DNA from 4 places in the Hyphomicrobium sp. 01T421 genome. Region 4 is predicted to be linked to each of the others. Evidence: predicted binding sites of a transcription regulator. Region 4 holds the regulator's gene; each other region holds the start of a gene.
The links. Region 4 encodes LexA, which represses DNA repair genes until DNA is damaged. Its sites were predicted from a motif close to TGTTCNNNNTGTGTTCNG; they were not measured.
Positions count from the first base shown of each region.

Region 1 (3,415 bases), on a different contig from region 4:
TCGAAAAAACGATGTCCAACTTCCGGCTTGCAGCGTCGTATTCAGCGGCATGAATAACCGACGATTTCCGAAACTCCATTTTCTTCACCATTCTCGACTTCACTATACTCTGACTTGCCGCAGCGTCTCCCCTCGATAGCTCAGGGCTTCCGCTACATGAGCGCGGGCCACGGTCTCACAACTCTCCAGGTCCGCTATGGTTCGAGCGACCTTGAGCGTGCGGTGAAAGCCTCGCGCCGATAATCCAAGGGTTCCCGCCGCATGGCGGAGCAGCGCCACACCCGCTTCGTCGGGCGTCGCCGTTTGTTCGAGAAGCGTTGCCGAGCAATCGGCATTCGTGCGGACACCTTTTGCGCCCAGCGCCGCGAACCGCGTGCGTTGTCGATCGCGAGCCGCGGCGACGCGAGAGCGGACTTCGGCGCTTCCTTCGGACGGCGCGGGCAAAACGAGATCAGCCGCTGATATCGCGGGGACCTCAATCTGCAGATCGATGCGATCCAGCAGCGGCCCAGACACGCGCGCCTGATAATCGCCAACGCAGCGCGGACCGCGGCGGCATGGTTCGCCGGGATTGCTGCCTCCGCATTTGCACGGGTTCATCGCTGCGATCAGCTGAATGCGGGACGGGTAAGCAATACGGTGGTTCGCCCGGGCGATGACCGTCTCGCCCGATTCCAACGGCTGGCGCAACGCGTCGAGCACGTTCGGCTGGAACTCGGGCAGCTCATCGAGGAAGAGGACGCCATGATGCGCAAGCGAGACCTCGCCGGGCCTTGGCCGCGAGCCGCCGCCAACGAGCGACGCCATGCTCGCCGAGTGATGCGGCGCGCGAAACGGCCGCTCGACCGTGAGCTTGCCGCCAACGAGTTCGCCCGCGAGCGAATGCACCATCGAGACTTCGAGTATCTCTTCGGGTTGTAGGTGCGGGAGGATCGACGGCAGGCGCGAGGCCAGCATCGATTTGCCGGAGCCGGGCGGCCCGATCATCAGCAGGTTGTGGTTGCCTGCAGCCGCGATCTCCAAGACGCGCTTGGCCGTTTCCTGGCCTTTGATATCGCGGAGGTCGACGGCGTAGCTCTGGGTCGGGAGGACGTTAGGCTCGGGCCGGGACAGCGTCTGTGTGCCCTTGAAGTGATTTACGAGCGACAGGAGATGCGGCGCGGCCAGGATCGCGAGGTCTTCGCTGGCCCAGGCCGCTTCGGGGCCCGAGGCTGCGGGGCAGATGAGGCCCTTGCCGATGGCGTTGGCGCCCATCGCAGCGGGCAGCGTGCCCGGCACGGCGCGTATCGAGCCGTCCAGCGCCAGTTCGCCGATGGCGGCATAGCCTGCGATGGCATCCGGCGCGATCGCCTCCATCGCGCACATCATCGCGAGCACGATGGGCAAATCGAAATGGCTGCCTTCCTTCGGCAGGTCGGCGGGCGCGAGGTTGACGGTGATGTGCTTGAACGGGAGCCCGAGGCCGACGGCGTGGAGGGCGTTGCGGACGCGCTCGCGGCTTTCGGCGACCGCCTTGTCGGGCAAGCCGACGATGGCGAAGGCGGCGGCTCCAGGCGTCACGCGGACCTGCACTTCGACAGGCCGTGCCTCTATGCCGATGAACGCGAGCGTGGAGATCTGACCGTACATGTTGCTCCCCCAAGGGGAGCTAATCAGCGGGCTGAGATAAAGTCAAGAACGAATGGGGAACACACGAAATGAACGAAACAGTCCATCAGAATTGAGTTCAATGAATCGAAAACGGAATCAAAATCAATGGGTTGCTCAACTAATTGATTCATAACGACTTATCTTGCCGCAGATGCGAAAATAAGCTACTTTGCAGCCGCTGGTGCGAAACGCTGGAACTATCCGAAGCTGCGGCTGACTGCGGCTCCTAGAGGGAATGACAGCCGGAATGGTTGTCTATCAACCCTCTGGAAGAATCGGACCAGGGCGCACCAGCTTTTCGTCATCATAGCCGAACATCCGAAACAGCTTTTCTTGGCCAGCGCTCAGATTGGCTTCCCAAAGATTCCAAGGCAGACCAGTGACGCCCCATCCGGCGATGCGTCGGTCTTTTCCTTTCCGTGCGATTCGCCCACCGAGATTTGAGACAAACCGGGTGTCGCAAGAGTGAAACCGTCGCTCGTCGACTGCTCTCGAGAATGAACCGCTTATTATGTCAGCAATCTGCAACCCTGCGACGTTGCTCGCCGGCGCGGTCGTAATCAGATCCAAATCTACGACCGGCCAGGCTAGATTGCGTGGCAGCGTGTTAGTACCGGAAGCAAGATTTCTCCGGTCTTTCTCGAGGTATGTTTTAAACCGATCTAAGTAGAATCCACCGCGCTGCGCGATCGTGATTTCCACCGGCCGAGCCTCACCGTAATCGCGGTGGCTTCGCGCGAGGCACCACTCCGTCGCTCGCTCCAGGAGAACTTTTAGAACCATCTGGGAGTACCACAGCTTCCGCCTCGGCTCGATCGAAAAGCTAGTGGCGTCATCTGAATAGACTCGCAAATCCGCGGCTCGCTCAGCGCGCACATTACGATAGTTGAGCATGTTGCCCTTATGAGAAATCAGAGTGAAGCATCGAAGGGGCAACTTGCCGATAAATCGGGTCGCCCAAAGCTTCGTCCGCTCATCGAGGTCGGTAAAATGCAGCGGCTGTCCGCGCCAATGCCGTCGTTGCTGGTTGATCCGATGTACCCATTCGGGAAGATCAGGCTCGCGCCGAGCTGCAACCACAACAGCAGAAACAATGAAAAATTCTGACGCAGCAGCCTTGAGTGCTTGGTCGCCAAATTCATCGCTGAAAATGTGGTAAGCTGGCGGTGCGATATGATCACCCCTTCGTCATCACCAGCGTCATGCCGATCAGGGATGAATTCGTGAACTGAATTTCGACAGCCTGCTTATCGTTGTTGACGACGATGTCCATGTTGGCGGCGACGTCGCTGCCCTGGATGACGACGTGAAAGCCTTTCGGCGTAACGTCGCCGATCAGGTCGCCCTCGAAATTGTGGATCGTCTCTTTCCAGTGTCCCGTCAGCTTGCCGCCCGTTTCCTTCACATTGCTGACGATCTCGACGGCACCGCCGGCCGTGGCACAGCGGATCGTCTGCTTCAGCTCGTCCTCGGTGTCCGTCAACAGGTAGGTCGCGCGGCATTTGATTTTTTCGGTCGGGCTCGCTTTGTAGCCAATCATACCGATGCCCGACCACCGTCCGAGAAGCGGTGCGAACGGTGAGGCGGTAACGGCCTGCGCTTCATTCCATGGCAACGCGGGGGCAACGAACAAAAGCGCCGCGAGCGCGCTTACGATCGTGATCGATCTCATCGTGAATTGGCCTTTCATCGTCTTGATATCGATACGCGCGTTCATGCTTGCGATTTTCTCTTGTCTTCGATGACGTCCCAGATCATCGCGGCG
Region 1 is NZ_JBFTQC010000002.1:392,991-396,405, reverse strand. Features, by position in the region: gene AC1DK3_RS16225 (KTSC domain-containing protein) at 1-91, opposite strand, end outside; gene AC1DK3_RS16220 (YifB family Mg chelatase-like AAA ATPase) at 103-1,629, opposite strand; gene AC1DK3_RS16215 (DUF3800 domain-containing protein) at 1,909-2,802, opposite strand; gene AC1DK3_RS16210 (hypothetical protein) at 2,828-3,367, opposite strand; gene gshB (glutathione synthase) at 3,364-3,415, opposite strand, start outside.
Region 1: the regulator LexA is predicted to act here: its motif matches at 1,674-1,691, upstream of AC1DK3_RS16220 (YifB family Mg chelatase-like AAA ATPase).

Region 2 (3,415 bases), on a different contig from region 4:
CAGCCAATCGATCGAAGGCTGGTAGTTCATCGCCTTATGGATGGCGAGCGAGGTCGCCTTGCGGTGAATGTCGAACAGAACTTTGTGGTCGAGTTTTTCGATCGTGGCGACCGACGGATGGAGCCAGACCGAAACGATGATGCCGAGGTCGTCGACCTTGTCTTTCGGCAGATCTCCGGAACGCACGGCATCGAGCACGCCCATCGCGGTGGCGTATTGGACGGTGCCCATCAGGATGCTCGTGTAACGCTCGTTGTCGACTGTCACTTTGCTGACGCAGATCGTCGGCGGGCGAACCATGACGTCGGTGTTGAGAAGCGACAGTACGCGGGTGTGGCCTTTGACCTGATCGCCGAGGAGGGTCGCAAACGCGGTGCCGAATGGCCCGTCCATCTCGCCGATCGCAACTTCGGGTTCAGCCGCCGTTCCCGGAGGGCCGCCTGCAACGAGGGCTTCGCCGACGCGAATGCCGAAACGCCCTGATGCGGGGCGGGAAGTAGGACTGCTCATTACGTGTTCACCTTGTGCTTCGGATTGTCGTTATGGCGCCGGTTTAGACGCGGATATCGAGATAACCCAGAGTGCAGGTGGACGCGCCATAAGTTCCAGTTATGGCGCGCCAAAGGTTGCGAGTTGATCCAGAACGCCCGTTTATTCGCAGGGCGTGTCGACGAGGCCGTCAGCGGCGGCCGAGTATCTGCGGCAGGTGTTCGCCGCGACGGGGGTCGCCTCTTCAGTTGTTGCGACGGTTGCCGTTTTCGTTGCCGGTTTCGAGGCGTCGTCTTGTGACGTCACGGCAGCTGTTTCCGGCAGACGGTCGCTTTTTTTCAGCACTGGCTTCAGCTCTGGCGTCGTCTCCGCGGCCGCCGTTTGCTTCGCCGCCTCGGCTGCCGCGAGCTTCTGGGCTTCTCTTTTCTCGAGGGCTATGAGGCGCGCCCGCTTTGCGGCGGCAGCTTGCCGGGCTTCGGCAATCCGGCGCTGTCTTGCCTCGGCTTCGTAGCGGCGACGGCGCTGCTGCTCCCAGGCATTCTGCTCGGCAGCGTGGGCTCCGGCGCGAAGGATGAACATCGCAAAATGGCCGCCGCCACCCATGCGCGCTTGGGCAGTCGACGCGAATACGCTAGCGGCCACGACAGCGGCGAGGAACGTGGCGGAAATCTTGTGCACGGGAGCCTCCTTGGCTTGAACATGCACAGGAGATTGCATCGTGGCGACAAGTGGCGCTGTTTCGCCGGTTACAGGTGTAGCGTTAATGGAACTCCAGGCTCCGCGTTCGCGGGGTGTGAGAACAAAACGAGATTGACAGATTCGGAACAAATCAAGTACACAGATCCTTAATTGATGGCGTGGGGCGCTTGCCATAGGGATTGAGGGTGACACGATGGAACGGCCGGACTGGACTGTGCTCGAAGGGGGCAAAATGGATAAGAAGCAGGCGCTAGAGAATGCACTCGCGCAGATTGACAAGGCCTTTGGCAAAGGGTCGATCATGCGTCTCGGCGCCAGTGAGAAGCTCGACATCGAGGCGATCTCCACGGGATCGCTCGGTCTTGATATTGCGCTCGGAATAGGCGGCCTTCCCAAGGGGCGGGTCGTTGAGATCTATGGGCCTGAATCGTCGGGCAAGACGACGCTGACGCTGCATGTGATCGCGGAGGCTCAGAAGAAGGGCGGAATTTGTGCGTTCGTGGACGCCGAGCATGCGCTCGATCCCACCTATGCGCGGAAGCTCGGCGTCAAGGTCGAGGACCTCTTGATTTCGCAGCCCGACACAGGCGAGCAGGCGCTGGAAATCGCCGATACGCTCGTGCGCTCGGGCGCGATCGACGTGTTGGTCGTGGACAGCGTCGCGGCGCTCACTCCGCAGGCCGAACTCGAGGGCGAGATGGGCGATATGCAGCCCGGAATGCAGGCGCGCCTCATGAGCAAGGCGTTGCGCAAGCTGACCGGCGCTATATCCAAGTCCGGCACCATGGTGATCTTCATCAACCAGATCCGTATGAAGATCGGCGTCATGTTCGGCAATCCGGAGACGACGACGGGCGGCAACGCGCTGAAGTTCTACGCGTCCGTTCGCCTCGATATTCGCCGCATCGGGCAGATCAAGGAACGCGAGGAGTCGGTCGGCAACCAGACGCGCGTCAAGGTCGTCAAGAACAAGGTGGCTCCGCCCTTCAAGCAGGTCGAGTTCGACATCATGTATGGCGAAGGCATCTCGAAGGTCGGCGAGCTGATCGATCTCGGCGTCAAGGCTGGGCTCGTCGAGAAGTCGGGCGCGTGGCTTTCCTATAATGGCGACCGTATCGGCCAGGGCCGCGAGAACGCCAAGACCTATCTCAAGGAAAATCCGAAGGCGGCGGCCGAGTTGGAGCGGGCTATCCGTGCCAATGCCGGGCTCATCGTCGAGAAGATGCTTGCCGATCCGGGTGTTGGTGAGGACGACGGGGAAGAGCCGGACGAGGACGGCGTTCTCCCTGATGAGGAGTCTGGCAAGAAGGTCGCCAAGGCGAAGCGCTAAGGAGGCCACGATCGGCTGCTTCCGGCCGAGGTTACTGTGCGCTGCTGTCGCCCACCGGCGAACCGATCCTCGGATCAGCCCGAGGATCGGATACCCGACGGGTCTGGCAGGCGGGTTTTGACGGGCGCTGGGCGTTCTGAAAATGCCGCGCCTCGCGTCATTCAGTCCGCTATCGCCTTTTCTGGACACGTTCAGAGGCCGCCGCTACAACGGCGGCCTTAAACCGTTCCGAGGCGCGTTCTCGGAGCAAATTCACTCTCAATATCAGGCTCGAAAGCACCATATGGCCGGCGTCAGCGAAATCCGCGCTTCGTTTCTCGATTTCTTTGGAAAGAACGGGCACGAGATTGTGCCGTCATCGCCGCTCGTGCCGCGTAACGATCCGACGCTCATGTTCACGAACGCCGGGATGGTGCAGTTCAAGAACGTCTTCACCGGTCAGGAGACGCGCGCCATTCCTCGCGCCACGTCATCGCAGAAATGCGTGCGCGCGGGCGGCAAGCACAACGACCTCGACAACGTCGGCTATACGGCGCGCCATCACACGTTCTTCGAGATGCTCGGCAACTTCTCGTTCGGCGACTACTTCAAAGAACGCGCGATCGAACTTGCCTGGAATTTGCTGACGAAGGACTTCGGCCTCGACAAGACGCGGCTGCTCGTCACGATCTATCACACGGACGACGAGGCTTACGCGATCTGGAAGAAGATCTCGGGCTTCTCCGACAGCCGGATCATTCGCATCCCGACGAGCGACAACTTCTGGCAGATGGGCGACACGGGACCGTGCGGGCCCTGCTCGGAAATTTTCTTCGATCATGGCGATAAGATCCCTGGCGGTCCTCCGGGCTCAGCCGATCAGGATGGCGATCGCTTCATCGAGATCTGGAACCTCGT
Region 2 is NZ_JBFTQC010000004.1:109,540-112,954, forward strand. Features, by position in the region: gene fae (formaldehyde-activating enzyme) at 1-510, opposite strand, end outside; gene AC1DK3_RS19280 (hypothetical protein) at 652-1,167, opposite strand; gene recA (recombinase RecA) at 1,382-2,518, shown strand; gene alaS (alanine--tRNA ligase) at 2,802-3,415, shown strand, end outside.
Region 2: the regulator LexA is predicted to act here: its motif matches at 1,310-1,327, upstream of recA (recombinase RecA).

Region 3 (3,415 bases), 830 kb from region 4:
CTCGCTGTCGGGAGCTTCTTGAGCTCAGCGATGCAATCACCAACGAGAATCTTCCCGCTCTGCGAGCGGACTTTGACGCGACGCGAACCCATGTACAGAACCTGCTACGCTACGATTACTAAACGCTCGCCTCATACATACTCATGGCGCGAGCCTGCGAGCTTTGTACATGATCGGAAGCGCGCGTGAATACACGTTCGACACACGCAAGCGATTTATATTTTTTGATTCGATGTGCAACTTGAGTCCGCTCGCGGACTAAGCGTCGGCGAGCCCAAGTCCGAGCGCCGGTCCGAGACCGAGTGCAAGTTGCACCGGTTTGAACGATCGCCGGTGCATCGCCGAGACGCCGAGCTTGTCGATTGCCGCCTGATGTTCCGGCGTGCCGTAGCCCTTGTGGCGCTCGAAGCCGTAGCCAGGATAATCGCGCGCCATCTCCATCATCATCCGGTCGCGCGTAACCTTCGCGATAATCGATGCGGCCGCAATCGAAAGGCACTTGGAATCGCCTTTGACGATCGTCCGCGTCGACATCGCAACTCTCGGCGCTTTATTGCCGTCGATGAGCACCAGCTTCGGAATCTCAGTAAGCTGGCTGATGGCCTGAGCCATCGCCCAGAGTGTAGCGCCCAGAATATTCTCGCGATCGATCCGCTCGACGTCGGCAACGCCCACAGCGACAATCGCGACCTTCATGATGCGTCGGTAGAGAAAGGCGCGAGAGTCTTCGTCGAGAATTTTGCTGTCGTCGATATTCGCCGGGATCTTATCGGGATCGAGGATGACGGCCGCCGCAATGACAGGTCCCGCCCACGGTCCTCGGCCCGCCTCATCCACGCCCGCAATCGGTCGAGAGCCGAGCTGATGCTCCGCGGCTTCGAGTTCGAACGTCGGCTTGATGCGCGAATCGGCGATCTTCATTCACAAACTTGATCATCGCGCCGACCGCGATGTCAAAGCAGTGAGAGCTGTTGTCCCCCGTTTCCGGGCCTAATGAAAAGATCAGTTCGAAGCGGAACGCGTTCATCGCCGAGGCCGAGCCGCTTCTTTGCGAGCCGGAAGCGGAGAGCGATCTGCGAAGCATATGGACCTCGCCCGCGTTGGCGGACGCCGAAATCAGCCGTGTAGTCACGCCCGCCGTGCATTGAACGAAGCAGCGAAATGACTTTGTCGGCGCGATCGGGAAATTCCTCTCGCAGCCATTCGCGAAAGAGATCTTTGATCTCGAGCGGCAACCGCAGCAGCACGTAACCCGCATCGCGCGCGCCGGCTTCCCGGGCAGCTTCCAGTATCGGCTCGATTTCATGATCCGTCAGGCCCGGAATGATCGGCGCCACCATGACCGTCACCGGAATTCCAGCATCCGCGAGCCGCTTGACGGTATCGAGCCGCCGCGACGGCGTCGCCGCGCGGGGCTCCATCGCGCGGGCAACATGACGATCGAGCGTTGTTATCGAGACCGCGACTCTCGCCAAATTCTTCGCAGCCATCGGACCCAGAATATCGATATCGCGCGCGACGAGCGCCGATTTCGTGATGATGCCGATCGGATGATTGGTCTTCGCCATGACTTCGAGTATTGCGCGCGTAATCCGGCGTTCCCGCTCGATCGGCTGATAAGGATCTGTATTGCCGCCGATCGCAATCGTTTCCGGTTTGTAGCCAGGCCGTTTGAGTTCGCGCTCTAGAAGAACGGCGGCGTTGGGTTTCGCGTAGAGCTTCGTCTCGAAATCGAGACCCGCCGAATGCCCGAGATAGCAATGGCTCGGCCGCGCATAGCAATAGATGCAGCCGTGCTCGCAACCCCTGTACGGATTTATCGAGCTGTCGAAGGAAACGTCGGGGCTGTCGTTATGCGAGATGATCGACTTGCTCGTGTCCTCGAAAACCTCTGTTTTGAAGGCCTCGAGGTCGCCGAGCGTCTCCCATCCGTCGTCGAACTCTTCATGCGCCTGAGCCTCGAAGTGCCCCGTTCTGTTGGAGCGCGCACCCCGGCCGCGGCGGCGCTCGGTATCCACCACGTCCGGCACCCCCGGATAATCTGAAAAGTCTCTGTGCGAAGCCATTTCCCGACCGAACTCTCGAACCGCGGAGCTGATTAGCAGCTTTCCAAGAACAAATAAAGAACAAACAGCAGACGGAATTCGTTGCCGTGGTTAAGACCCGCGACGTGGCGCGCCTTGCCGCAGGGTCTCCGGCGTGCCAGGAAATGAACATGATCTCGGTAATCATTCCCGCGCGAAACGCTGAGCATAGGTTGGCCGCCACGCTAGCCGCGCTGGTTCCGTCGGCAATCGGCGGTATCGTCAAGCAGGTCATCGTCGTCGATGCGGGATCGACGGACAGTACCGCTGAGGTCGCAGATCAAGCCGGAGCCGACGTGGTCGATAGCGCTCCGGGGCGCGGCGGACAGCTGGCTCAAGGCGCAGCTCTCGCGCGCTTTCCGTGGCTCCTCTTTCTAAACGCCGATACCGTCCTCGAAGATGGCTGGGAACGCAGCGCAACGGCCTTCATGCGCCGGGTCGATCGCGGTGAGCGTTCGATGGCTGCAGGCGCCTTCACATTCCGCCTCGACGACAAAGGCATTGCCCCGCGCCTGCTCGAGCGTCTCGTCCATCTGCGGTGCAAGATCTTGCGCGTGCCCTACGGAGATCAGGGCCTGCTGATCCCGCGCCAACTCTTCGATGCCGTCGGCGGCTACAAAAATCTGCCGATCATGGAAGACATCGATCTGGCTCGCCGTCTTGGCCGCAGACGTCTCGCAATGCTCGACGCGTACGCCACAACATCGGCCGAGCGATACAAGCGGGACGGATATCTGTCGCGTTCCTTGCGCAACCAGATCTGCCAAGTGCTCTATGGTGCCGGTTTACCGATGAGCGTTGTCGCCCGCCTGCACGGATCGGTCGAAACCGCTCCCTAAGCGTTCACTCAAATCCCTTTTCAGCCGGATTTACGATGCTCCTCGAGCCGGGGCATGATCTCGACGAAATTGCACGGACGATGGCGGACATCGAGCTGCAATTTCAGTATTCCATCCCACGCGTCGCGGCACGCTCCCGTCGATCCCGGCAAGCAGAAAATAAACGTCCCGTGCGATACGCCTCCGCACGCCCGTGACTGGATCGTCGACGTACCGACCTTCTGAAACGACAGCATGTGAAACAGAATGGCGAAGCCTTCGATCTCTTTTTCGAAGAGCGGCTTGATCGCTTCCGGGGTGACATCGCGGCCCGTAAACCCGGTGCCGCCAGTGGTGATCACGCAATCGACAGAAGGATCGTTGATCCAGCCTTCGACGATGCTTCTGATAAGGTCCGTGTCGTCTTTCACGAGCCTGCGATCGGCGAGAACATGCCCCGCTTCGCCGATTGCCTTCTCCAGGAAATCACCCGAGGTGTCTTCGGCAAGCGTC
Region 3 is NZ_JBFTQC010000001.1:294,091-297,505, forward strand. Features, by position in the region: gene AC1DK3_RS01420 (DNA methyltransferase) at 1-92, opposite strand, end outside; gene AC1DK3_RS01425 (ribonuclease HII) at 259-921, opposite strand; gene AC1DK3_RS01430 (PA0069 family radical SAM protein) at 954-2,066, opposite strand; gene AC1DK3_RS01435 (TIGR04283 family arsenosugar biosynthesis glycosyltransferase) at 2,216-2,923, shown strand; gene moaB (molybdenum cofactor biosynthesis protein B) at 2,944-3,415, opposite strand, start outside.
Region 3: the regulator LexA is predicted to act here: its motif matches at 2,112-2,129, upstream of AC1DK3_RS01430 (PA0069 family radical SAM protein).

Region 4 (3,415 bases):
CGTCTATCCCGAAAGCCTCCTCGACGCCGGCTTTCAGATGTCCTTTGCCGCCGTCACGGCCCTGATCGCGTCGCACGAAACATTGAGTAATTTTCTCGGACGTCAGTCGAGGCCGCACCCGGCGCTGAAGGTGCTGAAATTCTTCGGCGAGATCGTCGCCTCGACACTCATCGCGAGCGTGGCCGTCGCTCCGCTCGCCGCCTATAACTTTCACCAGAGCCAGCAATATGCCGTGCTCGGCAATATGATCGCCATCCCGATCTGCAACATCATCGTTATGCCCGCAGCATTGCTGGCGATGGTTCTGATGCCGTTCGGGCTTGAATGGTTCGGCCTGAAGCCGATGGGTTGGGGCATCGAAGGCATGGCCTGGTGCGCGAACAAGGTCGGCGCGCTGCCCGGCGCCGTCGGCCACCTTCCGGAAATCCCGGCATTCGCATTCATTCTCATGCTTGCCGGCGGAATTTGGCTTTCGCTTTGGCAAACGCGAATCCGGCTCTTCGGCGTCGCTCTCTTCGTTCTGGGCCTGCTCGGAGCGCCATTGATGTCACGCCCGGATATCCTCATCGGCCAGAAAGGCCTGATCGCCGTGCGCGATACGTCCGGAAAACTTTCAGCACTCCCGAACAAGGGCGCGAAATACGACCTGGACCGCTGGCTCGAATACGACGGAGACGGCCGGACGGCGCGCGACGCGCAATCCGGCGACGCGTTCTCGTGTGATGCGGTCGGCTGCATTGCCCACGTCAAAGGCGCAACGGTCGCGGTCGCCCGGCATCCGGCAGCCGTGACCGACGATTGCTTGAATGCCGATGTGCTGGTGATCAATGACCCGAAGCCCGAAGACTGCGCGGTGCCGGCGACCGTCATCGACGTCTTCGACCGTTGGCGTAACGGCTCCTACGCCCTCTACATCGATCGAAGCGATGATAACCCCGAGCCGCGCGTTCGCCTTGAGACGGTCGCATCCCGCCGCGGCGAGCGGCCGTGGAGCGTCATGCCCGAAAGGAAAACGCGCGGCGGCCTTCCGAAACCCCGCATCCTAGAGACACCCGGCGCAGCGCCACCGGCTGCGGCGCCTCCGCGGTCAATGGCGGAAGCTGAAGTCGAGCCGCGAACGCTCGCCGAGAGCGATCCGGGCGAGGAGCCGGACTTTGAGCCAGAGTTCACAGCAGAGTTCACGAATGCCGTGCCGGCCGCCAACGACGCCCAGTAACTCCCTCTGCGCCCAGCTCTGTAGTCACTCAGTAGCAGCTCAGTAGCGCCGCAACAGCCCCACGAGCCGGCCCTGGATGTCGATCTGGTCGGGCCCGAAAATGCGCGTCTTGAATTCGGGGTTGGCCGCTTCGAGCGCAATCGTCGAGCCCTTCTTGCGAAGCCGCTTCAACGTCGCTTCCTCGCCTTCGACGAGCGCAACGATGATGTCCCCGTTCTCGGCGTTATTGCACCGGCGGATGATGACGGTATCGCCGTCGTGGATACCCGCCTCGATCATCGAGTCGCCCTTCACCTCGAGCGCGAAATGTTCGCCGTTCGTCAGGATGTCCGGCGGCACGGCGATGTCGTGCGTGTGGTTTTGAATGGCGCTGATCGGCGTACCGGCAGCGATCCGCCCCATGACGGGGATCGATACCGTCCGCGCATCGATGATGTGCGACGGCGGCGGCGGAGAAACGCTCGCCCGCGGCCCGGAGCCTTCGATCACGCTGGGCTGGAAGCCGCCACGTTGGGGCATGGATGCGACGGACGCGCCTGAAGTGTGGCCCGCGTGGTGGCCGGCATTTGGCGCAACCGCCTGGCCACCAATCTGGCCGCCATTCTGGACGCCTGTCTGCCCGCCGGTCTGATTATCCGGCAGCTTGATCACTTCGATCGCCCGCGCCCTGTGCGGCAGCCGGCGGATGAACCCGCGCTCCACAAGGGCCGTGATCAGCCGGTGAATGCCGGATTTAGACCTCAGATCCAGCGCATCCTTCATTTCGTCGAAGGATGGGGGCACGCCGCGTTCCTGCATGCGCGCATGGATGAAGAGCAGGAGGTCTTTCTGTTTCTCGGTGAGCATCGCGTTTCGTCTCAAGCCTTCCATGGCTGCGCGGGGACCGTGGGCCGAAACGCTGACCACCGATCGGGCACCCGCTGAATGACGGTACAAATCATGTATGTACGCTACACGTTCTTGTCTCGTTCCGCAAGCGCGCCCCGCGTTATCCCTATTCGACAGCGTCAATGGCAACGCGCGAGTGGCTCGAATGCCTCGCATGGCTAAGCGGCCAGATTGAACGGCTCCGCGAATCCAAACTCCGCTGATGAGCGGTAACGGGAGAACGCGAAATGCAGATGAAATGGTCTCCGCTGTTCCTGACAGCCGTGGCGGTGCTGGCGCTTTGCGGAGGAGAGGCCCGCGCCGACGGCTGCGACGACATGAAGGCGCTCTGCAAGGAAGCGACGGCGAAGGCCCTGAAATGCACGAAGGAGCAGTCGACCGCCGAGTGCAAGGCGCTGATCGACGTGCGCGACGCGACGTGCACGCAGATCGATCTCGTCTGCAAGCCGGCGGCCCCCGAGCCGGAATAGAAGCGCCGCAATAGACCGCGCCGGAATGACCCGCGCCAATAGGGGTGCCCGAATTCCGCCGCGACGCGGCCGCGCAAAAGCACGCGTGCCGTGCGACGGAAACCCGGTCGCCGCCGGTTCAACACCGGACGCGCCATTGGGACTATGGGCTGTTTGAGCGGGCATTGTCGGGCCATGCAGGGTTGGTTCTCGCAGATCGTCATAGGCGTCATCGTCACCGTTCTCGGAACGCTCATAGCCAACGCCGTCACCGGCGGCCGCGCCGGACACCATTTCATCCCGAGCTTCCACGCTTCCTCTCGACGTTGATTTCCGCACCGGCGGCCGGCTCCGCGTAAGCGGTGTCGCCGGTGCCAAGCAAAAAGCCCGGCTCCGCGCCAGCGGAGTCGTTGGCCCCCACAACGAAGAACGACGCCACATCGAACGCGCACGGCGGCCGGCTCCCCAGAGGGGAGTCGCCGTGCGCAATCAAAAAGCACGAAGCGGACGGGTTCCGCGGCTGGGTCGTGCAGCAATGAAGTCTCGGAACCGATCCGCTCCGTGACAGACCGAGAACAGGGTCTCGAGCGCGGTCACTTTACGTCAGCGGGATGCTCCGCACACAGGCTTCTCACCCTGTGCGAACCGGTCGATCGCCTTGTCCGGAAGCGCGCGTCACGCCCCGGGTCGGGCTGCCCCACCCGAGCCCGGCGCAACGCCTTGCGCACGAGCCCTTTGCCGGATGGGCGAAACGATTATGCGAGGGAAGGCGAGAGCGGGGATAAGTTTTTTTGACACGGATGAATATGAGCAGTGCCAACAGAACCGCTTGTCCTTGCGATCTCTGCTCCGATTAGGCCGC
Region 4 is NZ_JBFTQC010000001.1:1,127,334-1,130,748, forward strand. Features, by position in the region: gene AC1DK3_RS05185 (ComEC/Rec2 family competence protein) at 1-1,216, shown strand, start outside; gene lexA (transcriptional repressor LexA) at 1,256-2,062, opposite strand; gene AC1DK3_RS05195 (hypothetical protein) at 2,332-2,574, shown strand; gene AC1DK3_RS05200 (hypothetical protein) at 2,749-2,883, shown strand; gene AC1DK3_RS05205 (hypothetical protein) at 3,407-3,415, opposite strand, start outside.